Vulgatibacter sp.: one gene and its partner. Each later gene encodes a partner of the first gene's protein in a complex. Links are inferred from orthologs where the notes say so. Each region holds a gene or a part of one and is shown on either strand. Other genes may lie near its edges. The genes, in order: ACESMR_RS15055 and accD.

Region 1 (14,683 bases):
GAATCCTGCCCTCTGGGCGATCGACCTGCGTCAACCTCGCCGCATGCAGCGGCAGCAAGAAGGAGTGCAAGGAGCGCGAGCGCGGAATTCATTGAAGATCATCCCATCGAAAGGCTGCTAGTCAGACTCTGCGGAGCACGGAGGAGCCCCGCGCTCCGCGAGACCTCTTACGGCGAGCTGACCATCCAGACCCAGGCCGTCTCCAACAGGTTGGCGGGATCACGACGGACGAATGGAGTGGTGTCCTCCAAGACGACCCTTACGATGTGTTCGCCTCCCCCGAAGGTGTAGGTGAAGCTGCTGCCGCCCGCTTGTTTTAAGGCGCCGTTCACGTACCAGCGAAACACTCCACCTCCTGGAACCAGGCTGTTGATGGCGAAGGTACTGGTCCCGCCGGGCATTACCGTCACGTTGAGGGCCGAGGGCGTGAACGACCCAATCATATGCGACCGGCTATAGAGGCGAAGCACGAGGGCTTCCTTGCAGATTTCGCAGTGCTCCTCGTGGCTCGCCCGCATCTTGCAGTCGGCTTCTGGTCGGAACAGACCATACATATGCCCACCGGCACCCTCGAAGCAGCCGACTCCCCCAATGCCGTGCCAAACGTTCCACTTGCTACAGGTGTGATCAGCCGTCATGTTGGCGTACTGAGGCTCTGGACCCGAGTAGGTCGTGAACATGTTGTATTCGTCGTACAGGCCGCCGAACGCATGTCCGAACTCGTGCGTCAAGGTGTCGTTGCCGACTCCGCTGGAACCCTGGTAGGCGACAGCGATCGGGCCGGAGCTGCAACCGCCATGTCGTGCATCGTTGACAATGACTGCAACGACACCTTCAAAATCCGGCGCGAGACCGGCATCTCGAAGGACCGCTTCGTCGTCCCTCGTGAAAAGGCAGATGCCCGCACCGTTGTACGCGTACGTAGCGTCGTAGTACGTGTCCTTCACGATTGGCGGCGATGCGTCCGGATGGTCAGCACCGGACTCGGCGGACGCCCTGAACACGGCATGAACGTTGAACGAGCTTCTATAGCTCGCGTAGGGCTCAGTGCCGCGCAACAACCAATCGGACCAGTCCTCAGCATCAGCGAAGAACTTTGCCTTTTCGCTGAGTGTGTAGCCATCGCCCAGGACGACGATGTCGTAGCGCTCTTCGGAAGGGCCGTTCGAGAAGAGCGTTCGCACTTCCGGTAGCGTCATCTGCAGCTTCCAGCCTCGCGTGGCCAAAAGCTCCAAAGCAGCATTGCTATAGACTTGGTCGAAAGCGATTGGAACATCGAAGCTACCCGCAGCGAGAAGACTGACCTCATCCACACTGCCTGCCGCCATTACGCGGGTATCCTGCTGTTCGGTAAGATCTGGAATCTTGACAACGAAAGCGATCGTAGGTCTACGAAGGATGTCGCCGTCGATCACCCAGTCGGAGCCGCCTAGATTCCAACCAGATCCATCCAGCGCTACCGAATACAGTACCGTGCTGTCGGCACCCAGAAGCTCAAGTCGATTGCCACTCGACGGAAACGTTGTGGTACCAATGTACGGGACGTTCATCCGCTGCGCACGCTCGATGGTCAGGCCGGTGGCGTCTCCGCTAACCAGGAGCATCAGGGTACTCTGCGAAATCACCGACTTCTCGGCAGCTACTGCGGCGTTCGGGATTAGTAGTGTGATGCACATGAGCATCGCGGAACATAGGCCACGCGCCCCGTCTGCGCAGAGTGCAGCAGTGCGCACCAGCGTTGATGCCTTTGACTCGCTCACGAACAGGCTGACAATCGACGAACTCATAGCCCCCTCCCAAGCCGCGCTGCACGTTACGGCCACCGGAAGTTCTTGCCTCGCCTCGGAGCACCTGGTCAATGGCGCTGCCCCCAAGGGGTTGTGCTGCGGTCAAGTCCCGATGTGTGTGTAGTTCGTAGCAGACCGAGGGAAGATCCATTGCTTGAGGCGGCCCGTGCCTCCTGCTTCTCAAACGCAGTCATGTCGAGGTAGCGGCGGTCGGTCCAGATGCTCGTAACCCGCAGCGCCACCGAGCTGATCAGCCGCAGCGCGGACGCCCGATCAGGGAACGATCCCACCGCGAGGATCCGCCTCTTGATTTCCCCGTGCAGGCGCTCGAGCCCGTTGGTCGAACGGATGCGCCGCCAGCGAGCCTCGGGGAAATCGTAGAAGACCGCCGACGCCTCGAGTCCGGCCTCGAGGCACTCGATGGCCTCCGGCACCAGCTTTCCCAACCCCGCCTTCAGTGCCTCCACACGCTACTTCGCCTCGCCCTTCGACGCTGCCGCGAAGACCTCGGATACCTCATTCGCTAGACGGGTGCGAAGCCGCTGCGGCGCCTTGGTGAGGACGTTCCGCTGCAGGTGCACGACGCAGCGCTGCTGCTTCACCTTCGGCAGGAGGCGGCGGACGGCGGCGGCTATCCCGCGGTGTGGAGCGTCACGGTAATTGACCCCCGAACGACACGGAAACTGACCCCCTCCCGCCTCGGACAAAAGGAAGGTCCAGTTGGAGCAGGAGAGGAGAGTTGGGGCACCGCCGTCGGCGGAGGTGCCGATGGTCGAACCGGAGGTGGTCAAGCAGATGCGCGAGTTCGCGGCGAAGGGCTTGGGCACCAAAGCGATCGCTGCCGAGCTGGAGGGGCCCGCAACACAGTCCGACGGTACCTCCGCGGTGCGCAGGCCGGCGTCATCGAGCGGCCGGGTGGGCGCAGGCTGGACGAGGCCCAGCGGAAGCAGGCCGAGGAGCTGTTCAAGCAAGTCGCCGAGGGCAACGCCGTGGTGGTGCGGGACATGCTAGTGGCCGAAGGGGGCGAGTTCGGTGTCCGTACCGTACAGCGAGCCGTGGAGCGCTACCGACGGAGCGTCCGTGCCGAGGAGTTGGCGACGATCCGGGTCGAGACCGAGCCGGGTCGCCAGATGCAGATCGACTTCGGCGAGAAGAAGGTCCGGATTGGTGGCGTCGAGGTTCGGGTGCACCTGCTCGCCGCGGTCCTCGGCCACTCGAGACGCATCTTCGTAAAGGCCATTCTTGCCGAGCGGCAAGACGACTGGCGTGAGGAGATCGCTGAGGCGTTCCCTCATTTCGGCGGCGTCCCGCGGGAGCTCCTCGGAGACAACGCGAAGGCCCTGGGTGATCTCACGCGGCCGGGAGCTGCAGACGGTTACCTTCCACCCGGCGTATGTCGCGTTCTGCAAAAGCTGGGGGGTGACGCCGAAGGCGTGTGCTCCGTACCGCGCGCGCACCAAGGGGATGGTCGAGTCGGGCGTGAAGTACGTGAAGCGCAACCCACTGGCCGGGCGCGAGTTCGCTTCCTTCGCCGAGCTGGAGGCGCACCTCGCGGCGTCGACGAGCCAGGCCGACGCCCGCGTCCATGGGACCACGCACGAGGTGCCGAACATCAGGTTCGTTCGAGCGTGATGAGCGCGAGGCACTCCGCCCGCTGCCAGCCCGGCCCATCCCCAGCCGCGAGAAGCGGATGCAGCGAACGGTGTCGAACGACTCCTTCGTCAACATCGACAGCGTCCGCTACAGCTCCCCTGGGGCATCGTGCGCGAGGACGTCGGGGTCGCGGTCGGCGAGACAGAGGTGAGCATCTTCTTCGGTAGCGCGCTGGTCGCGCAGCATGCTCGGTGCACCGAGCCGCACGCCGAGATCCGCAACCCGGAACACTTCGCAGGTCTCCACCGCGAGCCTACAGCCGTCGAGGAGCCGATCCCCGCAACCCTGGAAGCTCTCGGCAGGAGCCTCGCGGACTACGACGCTGTGATCGGCCAGGAGCCAGCATGAGCGACATCGTGCACGCGCGTGTCCTCGAGCACCTGGGACGCCTACCGCTCGGCCACCTCGCCCAACGTCTCGACGCAGCTCTGTCCGAGGCCGCTTGTACCGAGCCGAACCTGGCGTTTCTCGATCAGGTCCTCGGCGACGAGATCGGCGCGAAGCAGCGGAAGCGGGCGACGATCGGCATCCAGATCGCCCACTTTCCCGCGGTCAGGACCCTCGACACCTTCCAGTTCAAGTTCCAGCCCTTGGTCGACGAAAAGCTGGTGCGGGAGCTCTGCACCGGCCGTTTCATCGCCAACGGCGAGAACGTTCTGCTCTTTGGTCCACCGGGCGTCGGGAAGACTCACCTCGCGATCGCAATCGGCCGCGCGGTGATCGAGGCAGGCAACGCGGTACTCTTCAGGAGCGCAACGGCGCTCTCGGCTGCACTCGCAAAGGCCGAGGAGGGAACACGGAAGATCCGATTCCCAAGTGCCGTCGGTCGGACAGACCTTGCGCATCGAGAGCAGGCGGCCGGCGCGTTGCCTTCGTCACGGAAGTGCGGTACGCCTTGGAACCCTGCTAGCATAATTTTTACCTGCTCCGGCCATGTGTCGCCGGACTTCGGAGCTCCCTACCGAATGAGCCAGCTCCTCAAGATCGTCCTGACCGCCGTCGCCGTGATCGTCGTCTCCGTCATGGCCATCAACAAGTACAACGACACGGTCGAGACCTACGAATACAAGCTCGCCCGCGCCGACATCCGGGCCGATTACCTCGAGCGCTCCGCGACCGTGCGGGCGATCCAGGATCCCGTGCGCTACGAAGAGGAGGCCCGCGGCCTCTTCAAGTGGTACCTGGGCGAGCTCACCGAGCTCTACAACCGCTACCCGGCCCACAAGAACACCGAGGACGGCTACCTGGCGGAGCTCGAGGCGCGCAAGGCTGCCGGCCAGCTCGACGGCGAGGAGTTCGAGGCCTACAAGGCCTCCTACGACCAGGTGAAGGAGATCTGGGACCTGGTGAAGGCGGGCCGCTACAGCCCGGCGCTCACCGCAGCCGACGGCGCGATGCGCATCGACTTCCTCGAGTTCGAGCCCACCACCATCGACGGTGAGAAGGGCGTGAAGGGCCGCTTCGTGCTCTGGGGCGCGCAGCGCCGCAAGCTCGAGGAGAAGAGCTCGAACGGCGTCGTCTCCTACCGCTACGACGTGCAGGCCGCGTTCCAGGACGTGCAGCTCAAGCTCGCGGGCAAGGACGGCAAGCCGGTGGCCGAGGCCTCCTTCGGCCTGCCCTCCGGCCCCTACGTCCCCTTCCCGGAGCAGAAGCTCGCCGACTTCCCGCCGATGGCCTACATCGGCTCGTTCGCCTTCCCGGTTCTCCCGAACCAGGCGACGCAGGCGGAGATCGAGTCGGTGGTCGTGTCGCGCTCCGCGACCGGCCGCGACATCGAGGCCCGCTTCGCGTGGAAGAAGGAGGTCCCCTCCGAGTGGAAGCTCGCAGAGGGTGAGACCTGGAGCGGCGCCGACGTCGAGGAGCGCGAGGAGCTCGCGAGGTAATCCCGGCGCCAGCTGCTGCAACGACGACGGGCGGGCCTGCGAGGGCGCCGCCCGTCGCGCGTTTCGGGGCCGCGAGGGGGAAAGGTGAAGCGGAGCAAAGGGTTGTCGCCTGACCAGATCCCCTCTGCTAGAGTCCGCCGCCCCATGAAAGACGCTGCCTTCCTCTCCTTCGTCAAGCTTTTGCCCAAGCGCCAGCTCTCTCGCTTCGTGGGCGGCGCCACCCGCCTCGACGGCGCCCGCGGCGCCCACCAGGCCGCCATCCGCGCCTTCGCCCGCCAGTACCAGGTGAACGTCGAGGAGGCCGAGCTGCCCATCGAGGCCTACGAGACCTTCGGCGAGTTCTTCGTCCGCAAGCTCAAGCCCGGCATCCGCCCCGTCGCCCCCGGCGAGGACGTGGTCGTCTCCCCGGTGGACGGCACGGTGAGCCAGGCGGGCCACACGGCGAACGGCAGGCTGATCCAGGCCAAGGGCCGCGACTACTCCCTCGCGGCGCTCCTCGACGACGAGGAGGAGGCCCGCCATTTCTCCGGCGGCGCCTTCACCACCATCTACCTCTCGCCCCGGGACTACCACCGCATCCACGCGCCGCTGGGCGGCAGGATCACCGGCTGGTCCTACGTGCCCGGCAACCTCTGGCCGGTGAACCGCCCGTCGGTCCGCGGCGTCCCCGATCTCTTCGCGGTGAACGAGCGCGCCATCGTCTGGATGGAGACCGCGGTGGGCCGCGTCGCGGTGATCGCCGTGGGCGCCACCATCGTGGGCCGGATCCGCCTCGCCTTCGACGAACTCGCCACCAACCAGGGTGAGCCCGCCAGGCGCGTGCGCTACGAGGCGCCGCGCACCATCAACAAGGGCGACGAGCTCGGCATGTTCGAGATGGGCTCCACCGTGATCCTCTGCTTCGAGCGGGGGAAGGTGGCGCTCGACGACAGGCTCCAGCCGGAAGTGCCGCTCCTCCTCGGCGAGCGGATCGGCGGGCGGCCCCAGCAGGACGCGACATGAAGATCAACTCGGTCAAGGGCATGAACGACGTCCTTCCCACCGCGGAGGGGGACTCGGTCGCCTTCAACGGCAGGCTGTGGGAGCGGGCGGAGGCGGTCTTCCGCGACGTGATGCGCCGCTACGCCTTCGACGAGGTGCGCACGCCGATCGTGGAGGAGGCGCAGCTCTTCTCCCGCGCGGTGGGCGAGGCCACCGACATCGTCGGCAAGGAGATGTACACCTTCGAGGATCGCAGCGGGAAGAAGCTCCTCGCCCTGCGTCCCGAGGGGACCGCCGGCGCCGTCCGCGCCTACATCGAGCACGGCCTGCCGATGCGCGATCCGGTACAGCGCTGGTGGTATTTCGGCTCGATGTTCCGCCACGAGCGGCAGCAGAAGCACCGCTACCGCCAGTTCTACCAGGTGGGTGTGGAGCTCTTCGGCGTGGCCCAGCCCGAGGCGGACGCCGAGGTCCTCTCGCTCTGCAACGCGATCCTCGTGGACCTCGGTCTCGAGGGGATCGAGCTGCGCTTGAACAGCCTCGGCGACGAGCAGTGCCGGCCCGCCTACCTCGAACTCCTCTCGGCCTTCCTGCGCGAGCGGCGCGAGCAGCTCTGCCCGGAGTGCAGGGACCGGCTCGAGCGCAACCCGCTTCGCGTCCTCGACTGCAAGAACGAGGGCTGCCAGGCGGTGGTGGCGGACGCACCGGCGAGCCACGAGCACCTCTGCGCGCCGTGCAGCGAGCACTTTGCCAGGGTCCGCGCCTCGGTCGATCGCCTCGGGATCAAATACCGGCTCGACAAGAACCTGGTGCGCGGCCTCGACTACTACACCCGCACCTCGTTCGAGTTCCTCGCCAGCGCCCTGGGCTCCGCCCAGCAGACCGCGGTCTGCGGCGGCGGCCGCTACGACGGCCTGGTGAAGCAGCTCGGCGGCGCCGACACGCCGGCGATCGGCTTCGGCATGGGCGTGGAGCGGATCTGTGCCCTCCTCGCGCAGCAGGGCGTGCCTGCGCACGCACCGGCGCTCTTTCTCGCCATCGGCGACGAGGCCGCCCGCGAGGAGGTCCTCGCCCTGGCCACCGAGGCGAGGTCGAAGGGGCTCGCGGCGGAGGCGGATTTCCGCGGCGGCAAGATCGCCCGGCAGCTCGGCCGCGCCGACAAGCGCGGCGCCCGCTTCGCCGTGGTGATCGGCGGCAACGAGCTCGCCAGCCGGCGCGCGAAGCTGAAGGACATGCGGGGCGGCGAGGAGACCGAGGTCGCCCTCGACGAGCTCGTGGCCGAGGTCGCCCGCCGCGTCGGCGGGTGAGCGCCGTGGCCACGCCCTGGATCCGGCGCACCGCCTCCGCATCGACGGGGCCGGTGCTGCCGGCGATCGTCGGCCCCACCGCCTCGGGCAAATCGGCGCTGGCCCTCGCCGTGGCCGCGCGCCTGCCCGTCGAGATCGTCTCCTGCGATTCGCAGGCGATCTACCGCTGCCTCGACGTGGGCACCGCCAAGCCCACCGCAGCAGAGCGCGCGCTGGTGCCGCACCACCTCGTCGACGTGGCCGATCCCGCCGAGGACTACTCCGCGGCGCGCTTCGTCGAGGAGGCGGAAGTTGCGATCGCCGCGATCCGCGCCCGTGGTCGCATCCCCCTCCTCGTCGGCGGCACCGGCCTCTACCTGCGCTCGCTGATTCGCGGGATCTTCGAGGCGCCGCCGAAGGACGAGGCCCTGCGCCGCGGGCTCGAGGCCCGCGCCGCTGCGGAAGGGCCGGAGGCGCTCCACCGGGCGCTCGCTGCGGTCGATCCCGAGACCGCCGCGCGGCTGCCCCCCGCCGACGTGCTCCGGGTCGTCCGCGCCCTCGAGGTCCACGCCCTCACCGGCAAGGCCCTCTCCGCCCACCACCGCGACCACGAGGCGCAGCCGCCGCGCCACCGGGCCCTGGTCCTCGGTTGCAGCCCGCCCCGCGACGAGCTCTACCGCCGCGTCGACCTGCGGGCGGCGCAGATGTTCGAACAGGGCCTCGTCGAGGAGGCGGTGCGCGTCGCCGCCGACTCGGAAGCCCGGGCCCGCCTCGAGAGGCTCATGGGCTACCGCGAGGCGCTGCTCCTGGCCGACGGCGCGATCTCCGCCGAAGAGGCCCTCGAGCGCACCCGCGTCGAACAGCGCCGCTACGCGAAGCGCCAGCTCACCTGGTTCCGTGCGATGCCCGAGGTGGAGTGGCTGCCCTGGCCGGCGAATCCGGATGCGGTTGCAGCCCGAATCGCGGCGGCGCTCGCGAGCTGACGCGCTACTTGGCCGCCCGGAGCGTCGCCGCCCGGGCCGCTGCCAGCTCGGCACCCTTCGCGTCACCCAGCGCCTCCAGCGCCTGCGCGAGGATCGCCGCCGCCTCCGCGTCGTGCTTCGCCTCCTCCGCCACCCGCACCGCCGCCTGTGCCGCGAGGCCGCGCTCGACCAGCATCCGGGCCAGGTGGATCTCCGACCGGCCGCTCGTTTCGGCCGTGGGCAGCGGGCAGGAGAGGGCGGGGCCGGGGTCGCACCAGGCCGGCTCCACGTGGCCGGGATGGGCGAGGGCGACGGGGACGAGCAGGCGAACGAGCCATTCCATGGCGAGCAAGCTAGCCACGACGCACCGCTTCAACCCACAGGTCGGCCCAACGCGCCGTTTACTCCCGGACGCGGCGATGCTAAACCGCGCGGACCATGAGCCACTACGCGCTCGAATTCGAAAAGCCGCTCCTCGAGCTGGAGCGGAAGATCGATGAGCTGAAGCAGCTTTCCACGGGTGGGGCCAACGACTTCGGTGACGAGCTGGGCAAGCTCGAACGGAAGGCGAAGAAGCTCCAGTCCGAGATCTTCTCCGACCTCAGCCGTTGGCAGGTGGTGCAGTTGTCGCGCCACCATGGCCGGCCCTACACGCTCGACTACGTCCAGCATCTCTTCACGGACTGGGTCGAGCTGCACGGCGATCGTCGCTTCGCGGAGGACCAGGCCATCGTCGGCGGGTTCGCGCGTTTCGACGGCGAGCCGGTGCTGGTGCTCGGCCACCAGAAGGGTCGCTCCACCAAGGAGAACATGCAGCGGAACTTCGGGATGCCTCGTCCCGAGGGCTACCGCAAGGCCCTGCGCCTGATGGAGATGGCCGAGCGGTTCAACCGCCCCATCTTCTGCTTCATCGACACGCCGGGTGCCTACCCGGGCATCGGTGCCGAGGAGCGCGGCCAGGCGGAGGCGATCGCCTACAACCTGGAGATCATGGCGGGCCTCAAGGTCCCGGTGATCTGCACGGTGATCGGCGAGGGCGGTTCCGGCGGCGCGCTCGCCATCGGCGTCGGCAACCGCGTGCTGATGATGGAGTTCTCGGTCTACTCGGTGATCTCGCCGGAGGCCTGCTCCTCGATCCTCTACCGCGACCCGACCAAGGCCGAGAAGGCGGCGGAGGCCCTGAAGCTCACCGCCCCCGACCTCGCCGGCTTCGGCATCGTCGACGAGGTGATCGCCGAGGCCCCCGGTGGCGCCCACCGGGATCCGAAGCTCACCGCCGAGCGGCTGGGCAACGCGCTGCGCCGGCACCTGGGCGAGCTGAAGAAGCTCTCGCCCGAGCAGCTGGTCGACGATCGCTACGCGAAATTCCGCGCGCTGGGTGTTTTCGACGAAGAACTCGGCTGATCCCGCCCGCGCTCCCCGTATCGAAGTTTCGAAGTCCGAAGGAGTCACCGCAGATGTCGCTGGTCCCGAATTTCATCTCGAGCCTGTCGCCCTACGTCCCCGGCAAGCCCATCGAAGAGACGGAGCGCGAGTACGGGATCTCCAACGCGGTGAAGCTCGCCTCCAACGAGAACCCGCTCGGGCCCTCGCCGAAGGCGATGGCGGCGATCGCGCAGGCGCTGCCGAAGATGCACCTCTACCCGGACGGCGCGAGCTTCTATCTCAAGGAGAAGCTCGCCGGCTTCCTCGGGGTGAAGTCCGAGGAGCTGATGCTCGGCAACGGCTCCAACGAGCTGATCGAGCTCTTCATCCGGACCTTCGTCCACGGTGACGAGGAGCTCCTCGTCTCGGCGCAGACCTTCGTCATCTACAAGATCTCCGCGCAGGCGGTGGGCCGGAAGGTGGTCGAGGTGCCGATGCAGGATCGGCACTACGACCTCGAGGCGATGGCGAAGGCGGTCACCGACAAGACCCGCCTCGTCTTCATCGCCAACCCGGACAACCCGACCGGCACCTACCGCCCCGAGGCGGAGGTGGTGCGCTTCCTCGAGTCCGTGCCCGAGAAGGTCATCGTCGTCATGGACGAGGCCTACTTCGAGTACGTCACCGCCGCCGACTACCCGAAGTCGATGGAGCTCCGGAAGCGTTTCCCCAACCTGATCGTGATGCGGACCTTCTCGAAGGCCTACGGCCTCGCCGGGATCCGCCTCGGCTACGCGGTGGCGCGGCCGGAGATCTGCGACTTCGTCAACCGCACCCGCGCGCCCTTCAACGTCTCAGGCGTAGCGCAGGTGGCCGGCATGGCGGCGATCGACGACGCGGAGCACGTGCAGCGCACCCACGAGCTCAACGCGAAGGGCCTGCTCCAGCTCGCGACCGAGCTGCCGAAGTTCGGCCTCTCGCTCACGCCGTCGCAGTCGAACTTCTTCCTGGTCGACTTCCACCGGCCCGCAGGCCCCTTCTACGAGCCGCTGCTGCGCGAGGGCGTGATCGTGCGCCCGATGGGCGGCTACGGCTTCGGGACCTGCGCCCGCATCAACACCGGCACCGCCACCGATCACGAGCGGCTCTTCGCTGCCCTGGAGAAGGTGCTGCGGGCGTGAGCCGCGGCGGCGCCTTCCTCGTGGCCATCGACGGCCCGGCAGGTGCCGGCAAGAGCACCGTGAGCCGCCGGGTCGCCGAGCGGCTCGGCTTCGCCATGGTCGACACCGGGGCGATCTACCGCACCGTGGCCTGGGCCGCGGTGCGGGACGGGATCGCCTTCGACGACGACGCGGGGCTCGCCGGGCTCCTCGGCAGGATCCGGATCGAGTTCCGGCCCAGGCCCGGCGGCGGCCAGCTCGTCTTCCTCGACGGCGCCGACGTCTCCGCGGCGATCCGCACCCCCGAGATCAGCCGCGCTGCCTCCTCGGTCTCCGCCAGGCAGGTGGTGCGCGACGGGCTCCTCGAGCTCCAGCGCCGCCTCGCCCGTGGGGCGGGGAAGGGCGCCGTCCTCGAGGGGCGCGACATCGGCACGGTGGTCTTCCCCGATGCCGAGGCGAAGTTCTTCGTCACCGCCCGCCCCGACGTCCGGGCCGCCAGGCGCCACGCCGAGCTCTCGGCCCGTGGCGACGCGATCACGCTGGCCGAGGTGCTGGCGGATCAGAACCAGCGGGACAAGGACGACATGGAGCGGGCCATCGCCCCGCTCAGGCCCGCGGACGACGCGGTGGTGGTCGACACCAGCGACCTCTCCATGGACGAGGTGGTCGACAGAATCGTCGGCGAGGTCGAATCGCGGCTGGCTTCGGGCACGCTCCGCGGTTAGAGAGCGCGCAGCGAGGAGAGGACCATGCGGATCACGATCGCCAGGACTGCCGGTTTCTGCTGGGGTGTGCGGCGCACCGTCAACAAGGTGTTCGAGACGAGCGCCGCTGCGACCACGCCGGTGGCGACCCTCGGCCCCGTGATCCACAACCCCCAGACCATCGAGAAGTTCGAGGGGCAGGGGGTCAAGGTCTACCAGCAGGTCGAGGACGTGCCGGAAGGCACCACCCTCATCATCCGCACCCACGGCGCGGTGGTCCCGCAGCAGGCCCTCGCGAAGGATCGCGGTCTGCCGGTGATCGACGGCACCTGCCCCTACGTGAAGTTCCCGCAGGTGATGGCGCAGCGCCTCTCCCGGGACGGCTACCACCTGATCATCGTCGGCGACGAGAAGCACGCCGAGATCAAGGGCGTCGCCTCCTACGCCGAGGGCCCCTACACCATCCTGAAGACCGGCGAGCCGATCCCCGATCTGCCCGGCGTGAAGAAGGTGGCGGTGATCTCCCAGACCACCAACGACGCCACCCACTTCAAGGCGGTGGTGGCCGAGGCCGCGGTTCGCTTTCGCGAGGTCCGGGCGATCAACACGATCTGCTACGACACCGCCGAGCGGCAGACCGAGGTCCGGGAGCTCGCCCGGTCGGTGCAGGTGCTGATCGTGGTCGGCGGCAGGATGAGCGCCAACACCCGGCACCTCGCCGAGATCGGCGCGGAGATCCTCCCGCCGGACCGGGTCCACCACGTGGAGCGGGCCGAGGAGCTGGAGGCCGCCTGGTTCGAGGGCTTCGAGGAGATCGGCCTCTCCGCCGGTGCCTCCACCCCGGACGACGTGATCGAGTCGGTGGCAGCGCAGATCGACACCTTCGCCGCCGGGGGCGCGGAGCGGCGCTACCACCAGCCCTCCTTCACGCCGACCCACGCCAACCGTTGACGGCAGCGGCCTGCCGGGCGGTCCGCTGCCCGTCTCTTGCGGTGTGCGGCGCTGTGCGAATGTTCCGCTCTGGCGGCGCGTTGGCAGGAGGACGATTCGGCGCGTGCGCCGGCGATGGATCGGGCGTTTCGGCCCGGTCGGGGCTGCTTGACACCCCGGAATCGCTTGACTAGGGTGCGCGTTCCGAAGCGGACACCAGGCAACAGGTTTCCTGCATCGCCCGGAATATGATATTGGGCCGCCGCCATCGCTCCCCGTGGCGGCGTTTTTCCGTATTGGACCAGGGGGCAGTGTCGCAGCAGTACCGCGAAGAGAGTCGGTTTTTACATGAACGTGAATCCGCAGGAGCAGTTCACCGAGCAGGAAGAGAACTTCGCCGAGATGTTCGAAGCGTCCCTCAAGGAGCGCGGCGGCGAGGGTGTTCTCAAGGAAGGTGAAGTCGTCAAGGGCACCGTCATCCAGGTGACCAAGGACTTCGCCATCGTCGACGTGGGCTACAAGTCCGAAGGCCAGATCCCGCTTTCGGAGTTCACCAACGCCAAGGGTGAGACCAGCGTCGCCGCCGGTGATTCCGTCGAGGTGCTCCTCGAGTCTCGTGAGAACGAGACGGGCATGGTCGTCCTCTCCAAGGAGAAGGCCGACAAGATGCGGATCTGGGACGAGATCTCCGCCGCCTGCGAGCGGGACGAGCTCGTCCACGGAACCATCGTGGGCCGCGTGAAGGGTGGTCTCTCCGTCGACATCGGCGTGAAGGCCTTCCTCCCCGGCTCGCAGGTCGACATCCGCCCGGTCCGCAACCTGGACCAGTACATCGGCAAGGATTTCGACTTCAAGGTCATCAAGTTCAACAAGAAGCGCGGCAACATCGTGCTTTCGCGCCGGGTCCTCCTCGAGAAGCAGCGTGAGGAGATGAAGAAGGAGACCCTCACCAAGCTCCAGGAGGGTGCAATCCTCAAGGGCGTGGTGAAGAACCTCACCGACTACGGCGCCTTCATCGACCTCGGCGGCATCGACGGCCTCCTCCACATCACCGACATGAGCTGGGGCCGCATCGGTCACCCGAGCGAGGTCTTCAACGTCGGTGACGAGGTTCGCGTCGTCGTCCTCAAGTTCGACCCGAACACCGAGCGCGTCAGCCTGGGTCTCAAGCAGATCCAGGAGGATCCGTGGCACCGCGCCGACGAGAAGTACCCGGTCGGCACCCGCGTCAAGGGCAAGGTCGTCTCGCTCACCGATTACGGCGCCTTCATCGAGATCGAGCAGGGCGTCGAGGGTCTGGTCCACGTCTCCGAGATGTCCTGGACGAAGCGCGTCAAGCACCCGTCCAAGCTCATCAACGTCGGTGACCCGGTCGAGGCCGTGGTGCTCGACATCGATCCCAAGGCCAAGCGCATCGCGCTCGGCATGAAGCAGATCGAGCCGAACCCCTGGACCCTCCTCGAGGACAAGTACCCGATCGGCTCGGTCATCAAGGGCCAGATCCGCAACGTCACCGACTTCGGCATCTTCGTTGGTGTCGAGGAAGGCATCGACGGCCTGGTGCACGTCTCGGACATCTCCTGGACCCAGCGCATCAAGCACCCGGGCGAGCTCTTCAAGAAGGGTGACGAGGTCGAGGCCGTCGTTCTCAACATCGACGTCGAGAACGAGCGCTTCTCGCTCGGCATCAAGCAGCTCCACCAGGATCCCTGGGACACCCTCGCCGAGCGCATGCCGATCGGCAGCGTGGTCAAGGGCAAGGTGACCAAGGTCACCGACTTCGGCGCCTTCGTCGAGATCGAGGAGGGCATCGAGGGCCTGGTGCACGTCTCCGAGCTTCGCGAGGAGCGCGTGGAGAAGCCTGCCGACGTCTGCAAGGAAGGCGACGAGCTCGAGGTCAAGATCATCGACATCAACACCGTCGACCGGAAGATCGCGCTCTCGGCCAAGGCCGTGCTCTCGGGTGAGTCGG
Region 2 (14,740 bases), on another replicon or contig:
GCGGATTTCAGCTCGCCGACCGACACGCTCCAGTGCGCAGCGGCGCTCCACGATCGGATGGCGGAGCTGGCGCCGCAGCACGGCTTCGCCGTGGACGTCCACACCGCGGTAACCGCAGGCGAGGTGGTTCGGACCGGCAGGGCCCTCCACGGCGAGGCGGTGGTGCACGGGGAGCTGCTCGCGCGGGCAGCGGCAGCCGGCGAGATCGTCTTCACCCACGGCGTCTACCTGGCGATGACCCGCAGCGAGGTGGCGTGCGAGCCGTGGCCGGGACGTGATCCCGGGGTGGGGCAGAAGCTCTACCGGCTCTGTGAGCCCGACGGCGCCCCGCGCCCCGAGCTGCCCTACGGCGGCAGCACGCTGCAGCGGGCGCAGTCGTTCACCGCGCGGCGGGTGGCGGTCGACGTGGGCCGTTTCGCGGAGGCGGGGCTGCGCGCGGGCCTCGCCCTGCCGCCGATGATGCTCAAGGTGGCGCAGCCGGGCCTGAGCGCCGGCGCTCGCGCCCTGGCTGGCGCCCGCAGGATCCCCGCGCTCGTGCTGGTCGTGCTGGCCCTCGTCGCCGGCGGCGGCGCGGCAGCCTGGGCCCTCGTTCCCCGCGGGCATGCCGACACGCTCGAGGAGGCTCTCGCCGCTGGCCGCGTCGACGAGGCGAAGACCATCGCCGAGGCGTGGCTCGCGAAGGAGCCCACCGATCCCCAGGCATTGGCCTACCGGGGCAGGGCCCTCGCCTTCGCCGGGCAGCTGGACGAGGCCTACGCGGCGCTGGGCAAGGCGCTGGAGCGCGAGCCGGATCTCGCCAGGGTCGAGGGCGTCGCCAGGGCCGCGGTGCGCACCCTCGATCGCAGGGAGGCGGACCGCTCGCTGGTGATCGAGCACCGCACCGCGGCGATGGAGCGGGCGCTCCTCGAGGCGACGCGCTCGATCCGCTACTGGGAGCGCTGGCACGCGGCGCGGACGCTGGAGAAGCTCGGCCACGGCAGCCGGATCGACTGGGTCGAGGTCTACCTCCTCGACGCCCAGCACGCAGGCTCCTGCGGCACGCGCATGCGCGCGGCGCGGGAGCTGGCGAAGCTCGGCGACCCGCGGGCGGTTGAGCCGCTGCTGCAGGTGCGCGGGACGAAACATCCCGAGTGGGCCTGCAACCTCGATCAGGTGATCGACCAGGCCGTGGCGCAGCTCCGGGGCGATTGAGGTCGCGCGATGCGGCGGTGTCCTCCCGTCACGCCGGAAAGGCGAACGCTGGCGCCGTCTTCTTCGGGCGTGCCCGCCGCCAACCCTTCTCGAGGAGCCAGCTGGCCGGCGCGGTCACCGGTGGACTGCCGTCGTCGAAGGTCCGCCACCACGCCGTCTCGTCGCCGAGCTGCTCGTGCGAGACGGCGAAGCGATCCACGTAGCGCGCGACTGTGCGCCCCTGCCGCTCGGCGTGGATGCGCGTGTTGCCGAGGACGTAGTCGATCGCGTTGCGGGCCTCAGTCGGCGAGCCAAGTGCGTGTGCGTGGAAGCGATCGGCGAAGACCTTGCCGGCGCGGCCCATCAGCCGGTTGAGCCCGCGCGCGATCCGCACGCCGAGGCCCTGCATCGCGCTCGAGAGCGCCTGCGTCCCGTTCGCCTCGACGATGAGATGGAGGTGGTTGCCCTGCACCGAGAAGTGCGTGATCCGCGCGCCGAAGCGCGCGACCGCAGGACGGAAGGCGCGGAGGAGCACGCGGAAGCTCCGCTTCGACTGCATGCTCCAGACGTGGTCGAGCACCCGCCAGGTGACGAGCACGGGGTGGTCCTCGCCGAGCACGGGACGGCGGCGGTGCTTCACCTGCGGCCGCGGTGCGACGCGCTTGCGCCCCGCGCCCTCCCGCTCCCCGCCATGCGTGAAGCGTTTCTTCAGCGGAAGGTCCTGCTGGCCCTTCTTCCGGCTCCGCCGCCGCTTCGCTCCGAGCATCCGTGCCATCACCGCCCCCACGGTTGAATAGGCATAGAATCCCATACCGCTCGATCTACGAATAGACCCCGGCTGGGTCAGCAATCGGGGGGCGAACCGGCAAGATGGAGGACGAATCGGCCCATCGACACGCGGCCCAGCGGCATGAGACGACTCCGCCCTGCCGGGTGCCGGTCGGCAGCTTTCGGCGGCTCCGCCGCCGGCACACCGGCCGGCGGCGCTCGTTTCGCCCCCGCGCCCCGCTCAGCCCGGCACGATCAGCGGCGCAGCGAACCGCGCCTCCACCGCGTCGAAGCCCTCCGCATTCACCTGCGGGCCCAGCTCGCCTTCGAGGCGCGCCAGCGCCGCGTCGGCGAAGAAGCGCGGGGCGTCGCCGCCGCCGGTGCGCTCCTGCCAGCGCTCGAGCGCCGTGCTGCGGAACGCAGGCAGGAGCCTCCCGTCCTCGTCGAAGATCGCGCGCAGCGCGTCGCCGAGGCGGGCCGCCGGGAGCGGCTCGAAGGCCCAGGGCAGGCCGATCGCCTCCCGCGCCGCGGCGGTAGCGAAGAGCTCGCCCCATCGCACCCGGGCCAGGCCCGCCTCGCCCCAGGCGGCGACGACGTGGGGGGCGGCGGCGTCGGTCTGCAGCCCCGCCTGCGCGAAGCCCTGTGCCACCGCCTCGATCCGCTCGAGGGCGGCGCATCCGCGCTGGAGATCGGCGAGGGTCGCGAAGGGACGCTCCCGCTGCGGCGCCGCAGGCCCGTCGAGGCCGCCATGGTAGCGGGGCCGCCGCCGCAGCAGCGCGGCGAGGGCCTCCGCATCCGGCATCTCGGGCAGCGGCAGCACCGCACCGGGCAGCCGGATCGGCAGGGCCTTCACCATCTTCTCCGCCCGCCACTTCAGCTCCAGCGTGCGGGTGAAGCCTGCCTGGAAGATCTTCTTCGGCGCCACGGTGGCGAGCAGGGCGGAGGCCTGCACCGGATCCTCGCCGCCGGCGAGATCGGCGAGGCCGAGCGCCAGCGTCTCGCGCACCGCGCGGACCTGCTCGTGGACCGCGTCGAGATCGCTCACGTCGATCCGGTCGGCGACGATGGCGGCATTGAGCACCGCGAGGATCTGCAGCTGCAGGGCGTCGCGCGCGTCGTCGGGGACGAGGCCCATCGCGCGGTCGAGGAGGGATCCGCGCTCGAACTCGGCGAGGAAGAAGCCCGGGGCACTCGCCGGCGCGCCGCCCGGCGGCGGCAGCGCCTGCTTGCGATCGAGCCGCGCGTAGAGCGACACCGCCTCCTCGGGCGAGGGGAAGCCGAGGTCCGCCATGCGGGCGTTGCGCCAGCGGTAGGCGGTCTCGGAGAGCTCGCTCTCCAGCTCCCAGCGCACGGCGTAGAGCATCCGCGCCGCCTTGAAGGGATCGTCGGCGTAGAGCTCCTGGATCACGCGGCGGGCGGCGGCGTACTCCACGCCCTCCTCGTTGTAGACGAGCATGAAGCGGCCCTCGACCGTGCGCTCGATGGTGCCGTCGACGTCGTCGCCGGGCTCCCCCTCCTCCTCGAGATCGAAGATCTGGACGATGCCGCGCAAGAGCAGCTCGAGCACCTCGATGTCGAGCACGGCGAGCTTCTCGCGGTAGGCGTCGTCGTCCTCGCCGCGGGCGAGGCGCACCCAGAGGAGCAGCTCGCTGGTGTCGAGGGTGTCACCCTTCCAGGCGTCGAGATCGACGAAGGCGCGGAACTGCTCGGGGGAGGCGAGCTGCACCAGCGGGCCCGCGTCGCTCTTCCCGATCTCCTGCACCGCGAAGTACAGGTCCTCGGCGGGAAGGGAGCGCACCAGACCCTGCGGATCGGCCGCGTCGTAGACGACGTCGAGCTTCTTCTTGCCGCGGGCCCGGGCGAGGGCGGCCCGCTCCGCCCGCATCCACTGGCGGGAGAGCAGCGAGGTGTTTTCGGCCACGGTCTACCTCTCGGAATTTCGCCGTAGGGTCGGGGCCGGGCAGGCCCCTTCGGCAACGGCGAAGCAGGTGGTGCGGTCGGCGCTGCAGCCCGGCGCGCAGGCGACGAGACCGTCCGCACGGAGGCTGCACGTCGGCGGCGCGCAGACCTCGCCGCAGGCGTCGCCGGCGACGACGAAGCTGGTACAGGCCTGGCCGCCCTGTTCCACCGCCAGGCCCTGGCAGGTGGTGGTGCCCGCTTCCGAATCGATCACGCAGCGTTCGGGCGGGCAGGGCGCCGCCTCGCTCACCAGGGTGCGGGCGGTGGCTGCGAGATCGCAGACCGGCGGCCCGTTCGGTTCCGGGCCGAGGGAACCTTCGTCGTCCTCGCTCACGCCGCAGCCGGCGGCGAGCAGGAGGAGAACGAGGGACGAGCGGATCGGGATCATCGACGCACCAACGACCAGCGGCCGGAGGCGGCGGGCGCTTGCCCGACCACGACCGGCCGAAGGTTGGCGATTGCTCGCGAAGAAAAAGGACGGGCGGGAGGTACGGGGACGAGGCGACCCGACGTCACCCCGCGGTCTCTGGCCCCGAATGGCCTCCCGGCCCGCCCAACGGTCTCGCGCCGCCCACGAAAGGTGGCGCCAAAAACCGTGAACCGGCTCAGCCGGCCTTCTCGATCTTGTTCGCCTTCAGGCAGCGGGTGCAGATACGCACACGCATCGGGCGGCCGCCGACGTTCGCCTTCACCCGCTGGAGGTTCGGCAGCGACCGGCGCTTGCTCTTGTTGTTCGCGTGGGAAACGTTGTTTCCTACGAGCGGACCCTTGTCGCAGATCTCACAACGGCGCGCCATCTCAGACTCCATACATCGGGACGCCATCCCGGCGGCCCGGAAATCATCACGCCCACCCAGTCACCCGGGGGGCTTCAGGAAGGCGCGGAAGGTAACAGAAAAATCGTATCGATCAAGCGCTGTGAAGAAACGCTGCCGAATTTCGGGGGATTCCCTCGGAAACCCCGGCGAAACATGGATCAAACGCTCTTTTTCTCGCGGCCCGTGATCGCCTGGATCGCCTGCGCGAGGCGCCTGCCCGCGAGAAATGCCCCTTCGAGGCCGAGGCCCGGCAGCAGCTCCGGCCCGCCGAGGAGCACCCCGGGAAGCGCCGTGCGGGGCGAGACGCCCTCGAAGCCGAAGGGGCGCTCGCCCGCCAGCTCGTAGCGGGCGGGGTGGCTGGGCGGCGTCGCCTCGTGGCGGACGTGGCGCCGGTGGAAGGGGAGGACCTCCTCGAGGATCGCCTCGAGGGCGTCGCCCCCAGCGGTGGAGAGGGCGGTGAGGATCTGCAGCGAGGGATCCTCCTTGCCGTCGCTCCGCAGGGCGGGGCGCTGCTCGAGGAGCACCTCGCCGCCGCCGAATCCAGCGACCACGGCGAGGGGGCCGAGGCCCGGCGGCAGACCTTGCGCCGCGAGCACGATCGAGCGGAGGTGGAGGGGCGTCGCGGTCGCAGCTTCCGCCTGGGCCGCGAGCTTGTCGCGCCTGCGGCTCTCCGGGAGCAGCGCGACGAGCTCGCTCGCAGGTAGCGCCGCGATAAGGGTGCGGGCGCGCCAGAGCTCGCCCTTGATCTGCAGGCCGGCGAAGCGGCTGCCTTCCAGGGCGATCTCGTCGACCTTCGCCACCAGGGCGTCGCCGCGGCGGGCGCGGACATGGCCCACCAGATGCGCGGCGAGGCCGCCCTCGGGGAGCCGGTGGAAACCGTGGAGCAGCGGCGCGGTGGCGCGGGCGAAGGCCACCGCGTTGGGCGGCGAGGCGTCCGCTGCGGTGAAGTGGTGGAGGGCGAGGAGCGCCGCCTCCATCGGCCCGGCGCCGTCGAGGACGAGGGGCGCCTCGAGGAGCGTGCGATTGGAGCGGCGGTGGCGCCAGGAGGCGAAGCGCTCCCCGAGGCCCTGGGGGAGGAGCGGGCCGCCCACCGCCGGGGCGAACTCCTCCACCGAGGCGGCGAGGCGGGCGAGGGCGCCGGCCACACCGGCGGCCTCGCCGCCGAAGGCCCGCTGCAGCTCGCGCTCCTCGCGGAGCTCGAGGCGGGCCCTGGGCAGCACGACCTGGGCGGAGATGGGCTGGAGCGAGCGGTTCACCACCGCGGCGAGGCTGAGCTCGTCGAGGCTCTCGCGGAGCGCCGGCAGGATCTTCGTCGCCGGGAGGAGCTCCGGCGCGAGGGGCAGGCGGAAGCCGCCCGACTCGTAGCTGCCGGGAGCGGTGGGCGCCACGTGGAGCACGCGCAGCCCCCGCTGCGCGAGGAGCGCCGCCGCCACCACGCCGGGGAGCGCGCCGCCGAGGACCGCCACGTCGTAGAGCTGGGTGGGCCTGGCACTCATGCGCGCGCCGGTACCTGGAGGAAGGCGTCGGGATCCCCGGGCGGCAGCTCGAGGTGGACGCGCCGCCCCTCGAGGCGGACGCGCCCTTCGGCGAAGAGGCCGACCACCCAGGGGAGGAGCCGGTGCTCCTGCCGCTGGATCCGCGCGTGGAGGCTCGTTTCGTCGTCGGTTGCGAGGATCGGCACCGCGACCTGGGCGACGATCGGGCCGGTGTCCGTCCCCTCGTCGACGAGGTGGACGGTGCAGCCGGTGATCCGTGCGCCGGCATCGAGCGCCTGCTTGTGCGAGGCGACGCCGGGGAAGGCGGGGAGCAGCGAGGGATGGACGTTGAGCAGGCGCCCGTGCCAGCTGCGCACGAAGGCGGCGCTCAGGATCCGCATGAAGCCGGCGAGGACCACCAGCTCCACCCCGTGCTTCTCCAGCGCCGCCGACACCTCGGCGTCGAAGGCCTCGCGCGAGGCGTGGGTCCGGTGCGGGATGCAGACGGTGGGGATGCCTGCCGCCTCCGCGCGCTGCAGGGCGAGGGCGCCGGGCACGTTGCAGATCACCACGGCGATTTCGGCGCGGACCGCGCCGGCGCCGATCGAGTCGATCAGCGCGGCGAGGTTGGTTCCGCTTCCGGAGGCGAGGACGCCGACGCGCAACATGGGGCGCACCCTACCACTGCTCGGGGCGCTTGCTCACGCGATGTGCAGGACGTCGCAGGTGGCCTCGCCTTCGCCCTGCTCGATCACGCCGATCCGGCGGGCGTCGATGCCGCGGTCCTGCAGGAGCTCGAGCGCCTTGGCCTCGTCGCCTGCGGGCACCACCACGGTGAAGCCGATGCCGAGGTTGAAGGTCTGGAGCATGTCGTCCCAGGGCACGTCGCCGCCCTGGCGGATGAGGCCGAAGATCGCCGGGATCTCCCAGGTGCGGGCGTCCAGCGTCGCCTTCGTGCCGTCGGGGAGGGTGCGGGGCAGGTTGCCCGGGAGGCCGCCGCCGGTGATGTGGCTCATCGCGCGCACGTCGACGCCGGCCTTGCGCAGGGCGAGGGCGTCCTTCACGTAGATCTTCGTGGGGGCGAGGAGCACCTCGCCCAGCGTCCTGCCGCCGAGCTCCGCCGGCTGCTCGTCCAGCGAGCGGCCCTCGTGCTCGAGCAGCACCTTGCGGGCGAGCGAGTAGCCGTTGGAGTGGAGGCCGGAGGAGGGCAGGCCGATGACCACGTCGCCAGGCGTGACGCGCTTGCCGTCGACCAGCTCGCTCTTCTCCACGATGCCGACGCAGAAGCCGGCGAGGTCGTACTCGCCCGGTGCGTAGAAGCCCGGGAGCTCCGCGGTCTCGCCGCCCACCAACGCAGCGCCGGCGAGCTCGCAGCCCATGGCGATGCCGGTGACCACGTCGGCAGCCTGGTCGGAGGAGAGCTTGCCGGTGCCGAAGTAGTCGAGGAAGAAGAGCGCCTCGGCGCCGGTGCAGGCCACGTCGTTGACGCACATGGCCACCAGATCCTGGCCGATGGTGTCGTGGCGGTTGGCGAGGAAGGCGACTTTGAGCTTGGTGCCCACGCCGTCGGTGCCCGAGACGAGGATGGGCTCGCGGTAGCCGGTGGGGAGGGCGACGAGGCTGGCGAAGCCGCCGATCCCCGCCATCACCTCGGGGCGCATGGTGCGCTTCGCGGCGGGCTTGATCCGCTCGACCAGGCGATCGCCCTCTTCGATGTCGACGCCGCTGTCCTTGTAGGTGATGGCCATGTGCCCTCCAGGCGGGAAGGCGGCGGCTGTTAGCAGAGGGGCGAGGGGGATTCAAGGGACGCCGTCACCGCCAGGCGCCCCGGCCTGTCGTCCGCAGCCGCGCCACCCGCTCCTCGGTGGGCGGGTGGGTGGAGAAGAGGGCGTTGAGGCCCCGGCGCGAGAGCGGGTTGACCATCCAGAGCGAGGCGGTGGCCGGGTGGCGATCGTCGGGGAAGCGGCGGGCGCCGTTCTCCAGCTTCTGGAGCGCGTCGGCCAGCGCGTCGGGGTCGCCGGTGAGGGCGCCGCCGGAGCCGTCGGCGCCGTATTCGCGCGAGCGCGAGACCGCGAACTGGAGCAGCATCGCGGCGAAGGGGGCCACGATCGCCATCGCCAGCAGGTAGAGGCCGCCGCCCTGCCGCTCGTCCCTGCCGGCGCCGAGGATCGCGCCCCAGCGCACGATCGCCGCCAGCGAGACGATCATGCCGGCGAGCGTCGCCGCCACGGTGGAGACGAGGGTGTCACGGTTCTTCACGTGGGAGAGCTCGTGGGCCAGCACCCCCTCGAGCTCCCGGCGATCGAGGAGGCGCAGGATCCCCGTGGTCACCGCCACCGCCGCGTGCTCGGGGTTGCGGCCGGTGGCGAAGGCGTTCGGCGCCGGGCTCTCCACCAGGTAGATCGGCGGCGCCGGGATCTCCGCCTTGCGGGCGAGGCGCTCGACCATCTCGTGGATCTCGGGGGCCTGCTCCCGGGGCAGCGGCTGCGCCCGGTAGGCCTTGAGCGCGATCTTGTCGCTGAACCAATAGGAGACGCCGTTCATCACCAGGGCGAAGATCGCGGCGAGGAGCAGGCCCTGCGAGCCGCCGAGGAGCTGCCCGATCACCAGCACCAGGGCCGTCATCCCGGCGAGGAGCACGCCGGTCTTCAGCCAATTGGCCAGGCCGCGGCTCGGCCCCCTGCCACCGCGGCGCGCACCGCTCCATTCCATCGTTCGCGTCGCCATCCCCTATCGATGGGGACGGGGCGCGCCGATCGCACGGCGACCGGCGCGGTGCGGATTCGGCTTCGCGCCTGTTGCCTGCAGGCGCTGCAGGTGCGAACAGAGCGGCGAAAGGAGAAGGGCGGGGCGCGTCGCCTTGCCCCGCGACCCAATGAACGAGAGAGCAAGCGAGCGTGGCACGAGCGGGAAGGTGATCGTCGGGTCGATCGCCCTGGTGGTCGTCGTGGCGGTGGCCGTCCTGGTCTTCTTCCGCAACACCCGCGACGAGCAGGCGCTGCTGCAGATGGATCCGGAGCGGCGGGCGCAGCTCTATGCAAAGGAGCTCGGCAGGTTCCGGGAGCTCTGCGCCTCGGAGCCGCCGGTGGAATCGCCGAGCAATTGCCAGGAGGCAGCCCGGCTCCTCGGGGCGTTTCCGGAGTGCGACGCGAGCTGCCGCGAGACGATCGAGCGCGCCCGGCAGCAGCTCCCGCGCTGAGCTGCGGCCTCGCGCCTACGGACATCGGGCGACATGCGAGTCGCCGTACGCCACGCCGCTACAACAGGGTGGATTGTCGATCCGCGCGCGGAAGCATTCGCCGTCCGCGATACCGCAGCCCATCGTCGGCTCGCCCTTCGGCTCACCGCCCTCGGCGAGGGCAACACAGACGTGCACGTATTCGCGGTCGGTGATCGTCGTCCAGGGCTCGGTACAAAGCTCGTCCAGCAGCGACGGCGCGCTCCAACACACCATCGACTGCTGCCAGCCCTCCGGGACACAGAAGGTCTCGGCGCCGTATGGTCCGGGGACCTCCGCCGGCAGTGGGAAGCAGTCGTCACGCGCTTCTGCTTCTGCCTCTGCCTCTCCTTCTGCTGCCGTGGTGCCGCACGCGTAGACGAGCAAGAGGATGAGAGGCAACAGCCTGCCTAGCATACGTGTCTCCTTCGTTCGATGAGGGCGCAAGGTCGAACTTCTCGACGACCGCTACTCGCAGATCCACAGCGGGACCGTCGAACCGTTCCAGGTGAAGGAGATCCCGTTCGCCTCTCCGGCGACGAAACCGGGCAGCGCCGCTGCTCCTCCGCAGCGCTGCAAGTCACGCCAGTCCGGTGCTCGGAACTGCGTGCCGTCGGGACAGGTGATGGTGAGCGCCTCGCCGGTCCGCGCCGAGCTGAAGGTGCCGCGATCGGTCTCGATGACGAGCTCCGTCGCGCTGGCCCCGACGTCCGCGCAGAGCGCGTCGCTCGGATGGAGTACGCGGAAGGCCCAGCTTTCCACCTCGACAGCGTTGCCGGGCACCGTCGCATCGAACTCGACCTTCGTGCCTGCGGCGAAGGAGCAGCTGGTGCGCTCCGCATCGAAGATGCCGACCTCCCCGTGGCTCGGCCCGCAGGCGCTGGTCGTCATCGCCGTGTCCTTCCAGCAGTTGTCGCCAGCAAGCCAGGCGCAATCGAGCGTCGCAGCTTCGCCACCGCCGCCACTCCCTCCGCCGCCTGCACCACCGGACGCGTGCTCGGCGCCCTCGTCGTCGCCGCCTCCGCAGGCTGCGACCAGGGTCGCGAGAATCACCGCGCCAACGAACCTCGAGTGCATCGTCTTCTCCCTGTGTACTCGAATCGTACACGATTTTCCCTGCGGGAGAGGACGGCGGCCTACCGCTGCGGCGATGAACGCGGAACACCCGCCGGCCCACGTGCCAGCGAGGCGGCAGCAGCGAGCAGCCCCGCCCCGGCGCCGAGCAGCGCGGCGATCTGCATGCCGTGCGCAGCGCCGGCGCCGTTCGCCGGCTCGGCCCCAGCCGCCACGAAGGCAGCGGCGCCGATGGCGTTGCCGACCAGCATGCCGGTGACGCGCACGGTGGCGAGGAGCCCGCCTGCGGTGCCGAGGCGGTCCGCGGGCACCGAGCCCATCAGCGCCGTGTTGTTCGGCGACTGGAACGTGCCCACCGCGAGGCCGATGCCGCCGAGGCAGGCGGCGATCCCCAGCGGCCCCGTCCGCTCGGCCACGAGCCCCAGCACGAGGAGCGCCCCCGCGGCGAGGAGGGCGCCGGTGGTGGCGATCCAGCGGGTGGAGCCGCTGCGATCCACCGCCGCCCCGGAGATCGGCGAGACGAGGGCCAGCGTCACCGGCAGCGCGGTGAGCACGAGGCCCATCTGGCGCGTGTCCAGCCCCTGCGCCTGGGTCAGGTAGAAGGGCATCACCAGGTTGACCGCGCCGACGGTAATGAAGACGAGCAGGCCGGCGAGGGCGCTGCCGGTGAAGACGCGGTTGCGGAAGAGGGAGAGATCGATCACCGGCGCCGGGTGGCGCCGCTCGACCTGCACGAAGGCGATGCCGCACACGAGCGCGGCGAGGCCCAGCCCGAGGACCGCAGGGGCGAGGAAGCCTTCCCGGCCGCCGAGGGAGAGGGCGAGGGTGAGCGCGCCGAGGCAGAAGGCGAGGAGCACCGATCCCGCCACGTCGAATCGCTTCGTGCCGCTGCTCCCGCGCCCCGGCACCGCCCGGAGGACGACCACCGCCGCCAGCACGGCGAGCGGCACGTTGGGCAGGAAGATCCAGCGCCACGAGAGCGCGTCGATGACGAAGCCGCCGATGGCGGGCCCCGCTGCCAGGCCCGCGCTCACCGCGAGGCCCACCCAGCCCAGCACCCGGCCGCGCTGCGAGAGCGGGAAGACCTCGATCAGGATCGCCGGCCCGGCGGCGTTCATCATCGCGCCGCCGATCCCCTGCACCACCCGGGCGCCGACCAGGAAGGGGAGGGAGGTGGCCGCGGCGCAGGCGGCGCTGGCGAGGGCGAAGATCCCCAGCCCCACCGCGTAGACCCGGCCCCGGCCGACCAGATCGGAGATCCGACCGGCATTGAGCAATAGGCCCGCGAGTGCGAGGAGGTAGGCGAGGACGACCCACTCCACCAGCCCCAGACCCGCAGCGAATTCGTCGGCGAGGGTCGGCAGCGCCACGTTGACCACGCTGGCGTCCAGCGTGGACATGAAGGTGCCCACCGCCACGGCGGCGAAGGCGACGTGGCGATGGGGGTGGCCTTTGTCGTCCATTGGATGGCGAGGAGCCGAGCCTTTTCGCGGGAACGATGCAATCGGATTCACCCCACGTTGATCTTTGGAGGGAGCGTCTGCAATCTCCCCGGGCAAACGCCGCCACGCGAGGGTCACATGTCGGGCGAGGATCAGCTGTTTCAGCGGTACGGCCGCGTTTTTCCTGCAGGTTCGGTGCTCTTCCGCGAGGATGAGCCCGGCGGGGAGATGTTCGTCATCCAATCCGGCGTGGTCCGGATCACCCGCCGCTCCCGGGGCAAGGAGAAGCTTTTGGCCACCCTGGGGCCGGGCGAGTTCTTCGGCGAGATGTCGATCATCTCCAGCAGGCCGCGCACCGCCTCCGCCGAGGTGGTCACCGAGGCCCGGATGCTCGTCATCGACGCGAAGACCTTCGACGCGATGGTCCGCAGCAACGTCGAGATCGCGGTGCGGCTGATCAAGAAGTTCGCCGAGCGGCTCGCCGAGGCGGACGCGCAGATCGAGAACCTCCTCCTCCGCGACGCTTCGAGCCGGGTGGTCCACCACTTCGCGCGGCTGGTCGCGACCCAGGGACGCCAGAGCCCCGACGGGACCCACGTGCAGGTCAACGTGGCCACGCTTCCCTCGCTCCTCGGGATCGAGCCGGACCAGGTCGACGACGTCCTCGCCAAGATGGGCCGCGCCCGGATCTGCCTTCCTGCGGATGGGGGCTACGTGGTGCCGAAGCCCGAGCAGCTCCACGACTTCCTCGACTTCCTCGAGAAGCGCGAGCGCTACGCCGGCCTGGCCTGAAGGCGCCTGACGCGGCGCGTCGCCCTCCCTTCGCAAAGCATGTAGGTTGACGCGCCGCAGATTGCCCCCGCCCGCCAGACGGTGTAGAGACGCGCGCCTATGGCATGGTTCCGCAAGGAGAAGCCCAAGGTCGCCGCGCCCGCCGTGGACATGCGCACCCGCCCCAGCCGGATGGAAGGGCTGTGGGCGAAGTGCGAGGGGTGCGGCGAGATCCTCTACCGGCAGGAGTTCGAGAAGAACTTCAACGTCTGCCTGGTGTGTGGTCATCACGCGGTGCTGCCGGCGCGCCGGCGGCTGGAGCTCGTTCTCGACGAGGGGTCGTTCGAGGAGATGGATCGCGGCCTCGCGCCGAAGGATCCGCTCCAGTTCAGCGATTCGAAGAAGTACAAGGATCGCGCGAAGGCCACCTTCAAGGCGATCGGCGAGCGGGACGCGTTCATCTCCGGCGTCGGCCGCATCGACGGGCAGCTCGTCTCGGTGGGCACCTTCAACTTCGCCTTCATGGGCGGGTCGATGGGCTCGGTCGTGGGCGAGAAGGTCACCCGCGTCTTCGAGCGCGCCATCGACCGCAACTGCCCGGCGATCGTCTTCTCCGCCTCCGGCGGCGCCCGCATGCAGGAGGGCATCTTCTCCCTCATGCAGATGGGCAAGACCTCCGCGGCGATCGCGCGCTTCCGCCAGATCGGCAAGCCCTACGTCAGCGTGATGCTCCACCCCACCACCGGCGGCGTGGCGGCGTCGTTCTCCTGGCTGGGCGACGTGATCCTCGCCGAGCCCAAGGCGCTGATCGGCTTCGCGGGCCCCCGCGTGATCGAGCAGACCATCCGGCAGAAGCTCCCCGAGGGCTTCCAGCGCTCGGAATTCCTGCTCGAGCACGGGATGATCGACAAGATCGTCGCCCGGCGCGAGATGAAGGAGCAGCTCTCGCGGATCATCGGCCTCCTCGGCTGACGCCCGCGCGCGCGTTCCGCATGGAGTGCACCTGCTGCGGCGCCTGCTGCGTCGCACCCGACATCGCCGCTCTCGACAAGCCCCTCGGCGTGCGCTGCCCGCACCTGACCGAGGGGAACCTCTGCGGCATCTACGAGAACCGCCCGCAGATCTGCAGGGACTACGCCGCCGATCGCCTCTGCGAGGAGATCGCGGCGCCGACCCTCGACGAGCGGGTCGCCCGCTACCTGGCGGCCTTCGGCTTCGAGGAGGAGGCAGCGCGCAACCGCGCCGCCGGCGTCACCTCGATGCGCAGCGCGCGGCTCAAGGTGGTGGCGTGAGCGCGGCGGAGGCCTTTCTCGCGGCGCTGCCGCAGAGCTCGATCCGCCTCGGCCTCGAGCGCGTCGCCGCCGCCTGCACCGCGCTCGGCATGCCGCAGGGCCGCTACCCCGCGATCCTCGTCGCCGGCACCAACGGCAAGGGTTCGACCTGCGCCTTTCTCGCGCGGGCGCTCCAGGCTGCGGGCCTTCGCGTCGGGCTCTACACCAGCCCGCATCTCGTCTCCTGCAGGGAGCGGATCCGCGTGGACGGGGCGCCGATCGCCGCGGCCGATCTCGACGCGGCGGTGGAGCGGCTCCGCGCCGCCTATGTGCCTGCACGCGAGGCGGGCCATCCCGATGCGCTCAGCTACTTCGAGGCGATGACCGTCCTCGCCTTCGACCACTTCGCGCGGGCGGGGATCGACGTGGCGGTGCTCGAGGTGGGCCTGGGCGGGCGGCTCGACGCCACCAACGTGCCCGGCACCGATCTGCGGGCGACGGTGGTGACCAGGCTCGGCCTCGACCACGTCGAGTGGCTCGGCCCCACCCTCGAGGCGATCGCCGCGGAGAAGGCGGGGATCGCCCGGCCCGACGTGCCCTTGATCAGCGCGCCGCAGGCGCCCGCCGCGGCGGCGGTGCTGCGCCGCGAGGCGGGGGAGCGGGGCGCGCCGCTGGTCGCGGTCGGCAGCGACGTCACCCTCGTGCCCGGTGCGGATGGTCTCGAATACGAGGGGCGAAGCTGGCGGATCGAGGGAATCTCCCTGGGCCTGCGCGG

The links.
Region 2: the proteins of ACESMR_RS15055 (region 1) and accD are in contact, whole or in part, in a solved structure (PDB 8UXZ), measured with the Escherichia coli proteins. The link is inferred for Vulgatibacter sp. from one-to-one orthologs.

What each region holds. Positions count from the first base shown.
Region 1 is NZ_JAWLCN010000006.1:26,132-40,814, forward strand. What follows is about bases 8,060-10,973. They hold ACESMR_RS15055 (acetyl-CoA carboxylase carboxyltransferase subunit alpha), read left to right. Parts: upstream 8,060-8,990; coding sequence 8,991-9,956; downstream 9,957-10,973. Other genes in these bases: miaA (tRNA (adenosine(37)-N6)-dimethylallyltransferase MiaA), read left to right, coding at 8,060-8,573; ACESMR_RS15050 (hypothetical protein), read right to left, coding at 8,578-8,895; hisC (histidinol-phosphate transaminase), read left to right, coding at 10,010-10,973. In the rest of the region: ACESMR_RS15010 (M64 family metallopeptidase), read right to left, coding at 168-1,787; ACESMR_RS15030 (hypothetical protein), read left to right, coding at 4,406-5,323; asd (archaetidylserine decarboxylase), read left to right, coding at 5,468-6,325; hisS (histidine--tRNA ligase), read left to right, coding at 6,322-7,611; more of miaA, read left to right, coding at 7,617-8,059; more of hisC, read left to right, coding at 10,974-11,098; cmk ((d)CMP kinase), read left to right, coding at 11,095-11,802; ispH (4-hydroxy-3-methylbut-2-enyl diphosphate reductase), read left to right, coding at 11,827-12,732; ACESMR_RS15075 (30S ribosomal protein S1), read left to right, coding at 13,060-14,683. UniProt on the Escherichia coli protein: Component of the acetyl coenzyme A carboxylase (ACC) complex. First, biotin carboxylase catalyzes the carboxylation of biotin on its carrier protein (BCCP) and then the CO(2) group is transferred by the carboxyltransferase to acetyl-CoA to form malonyl-CoA.
Region 2 is NZ_JAWLCN010000002.1:797,680-812,419, reverse strand. The notes cover bases 11,770-14,740. They hold accD (acetyl-CoA carboxylase, carboxyltransferase subunit beta), read left to right. Parts: upstream 11,770-12,814; coding sequence 12,815-13,666; downstream 13,667-14,740. Other genes in these bases: ACESMR_RS07295 (bifunctional folylpolyglutamate synthase/dihydrofolate synthase), read left to right, coding at 13,983-14,740; ACESMR_RS07300 (YkgJ family cysteine cluster protein), read left to right, coding at 13,687-13,986; ACESMR_RS07310 (Crp/Fnr family transcriptional regulator), read left to right, coding at 12,062-12,715; ACESMR_RS07315 (DHA2 family efflux MFS transporter permease subunit), read right to left, coding at 11,770-11,944. Also shown: ACESMR_RS07375 (protein kinase domain-containing protein), read left to right, coding at 1-1,191; ACESMR_RS07370 (transposase), read right to left, coding at 1,220-1,945; ACESMR_RS07365 (DUF6178 family protein), read right to left, coding at 2,180-3,859; ACESMR_RS07360 (hypothetical protein), read right to left, coding at 3,863-4,285; rpmB (50S ribosomal protein L28), read right to left, coding at 4,503-4,694; ACESMR_RS07350 (hypothetical protein), read right to left, coding at 4,874-6,211; purN (phosphoribosylglycinamide formyltransferase), read right to left, coding at 6,208-6,858; purM (phosphoribosylformylglycinamidine cyclo-ligase), read right to left, coding at 6,892-7,938; ACESMR_RS07335 (zinc metalloprotease HtpX), read right to left, coding at 8,003-8,902; ACESMR_RS07330 (hypothetical protein), read left to right, coding at 9,105-9,389; ACESMR_RS07325 (hypothetical protein), read right to left, coding at 9,405-9,809; ACESMR_RS07320 (hypothetical protein), read right to left, coding at 9,876-10,484; more of ACESMR_RS07315, read right to left, coding at 10,544-11,769.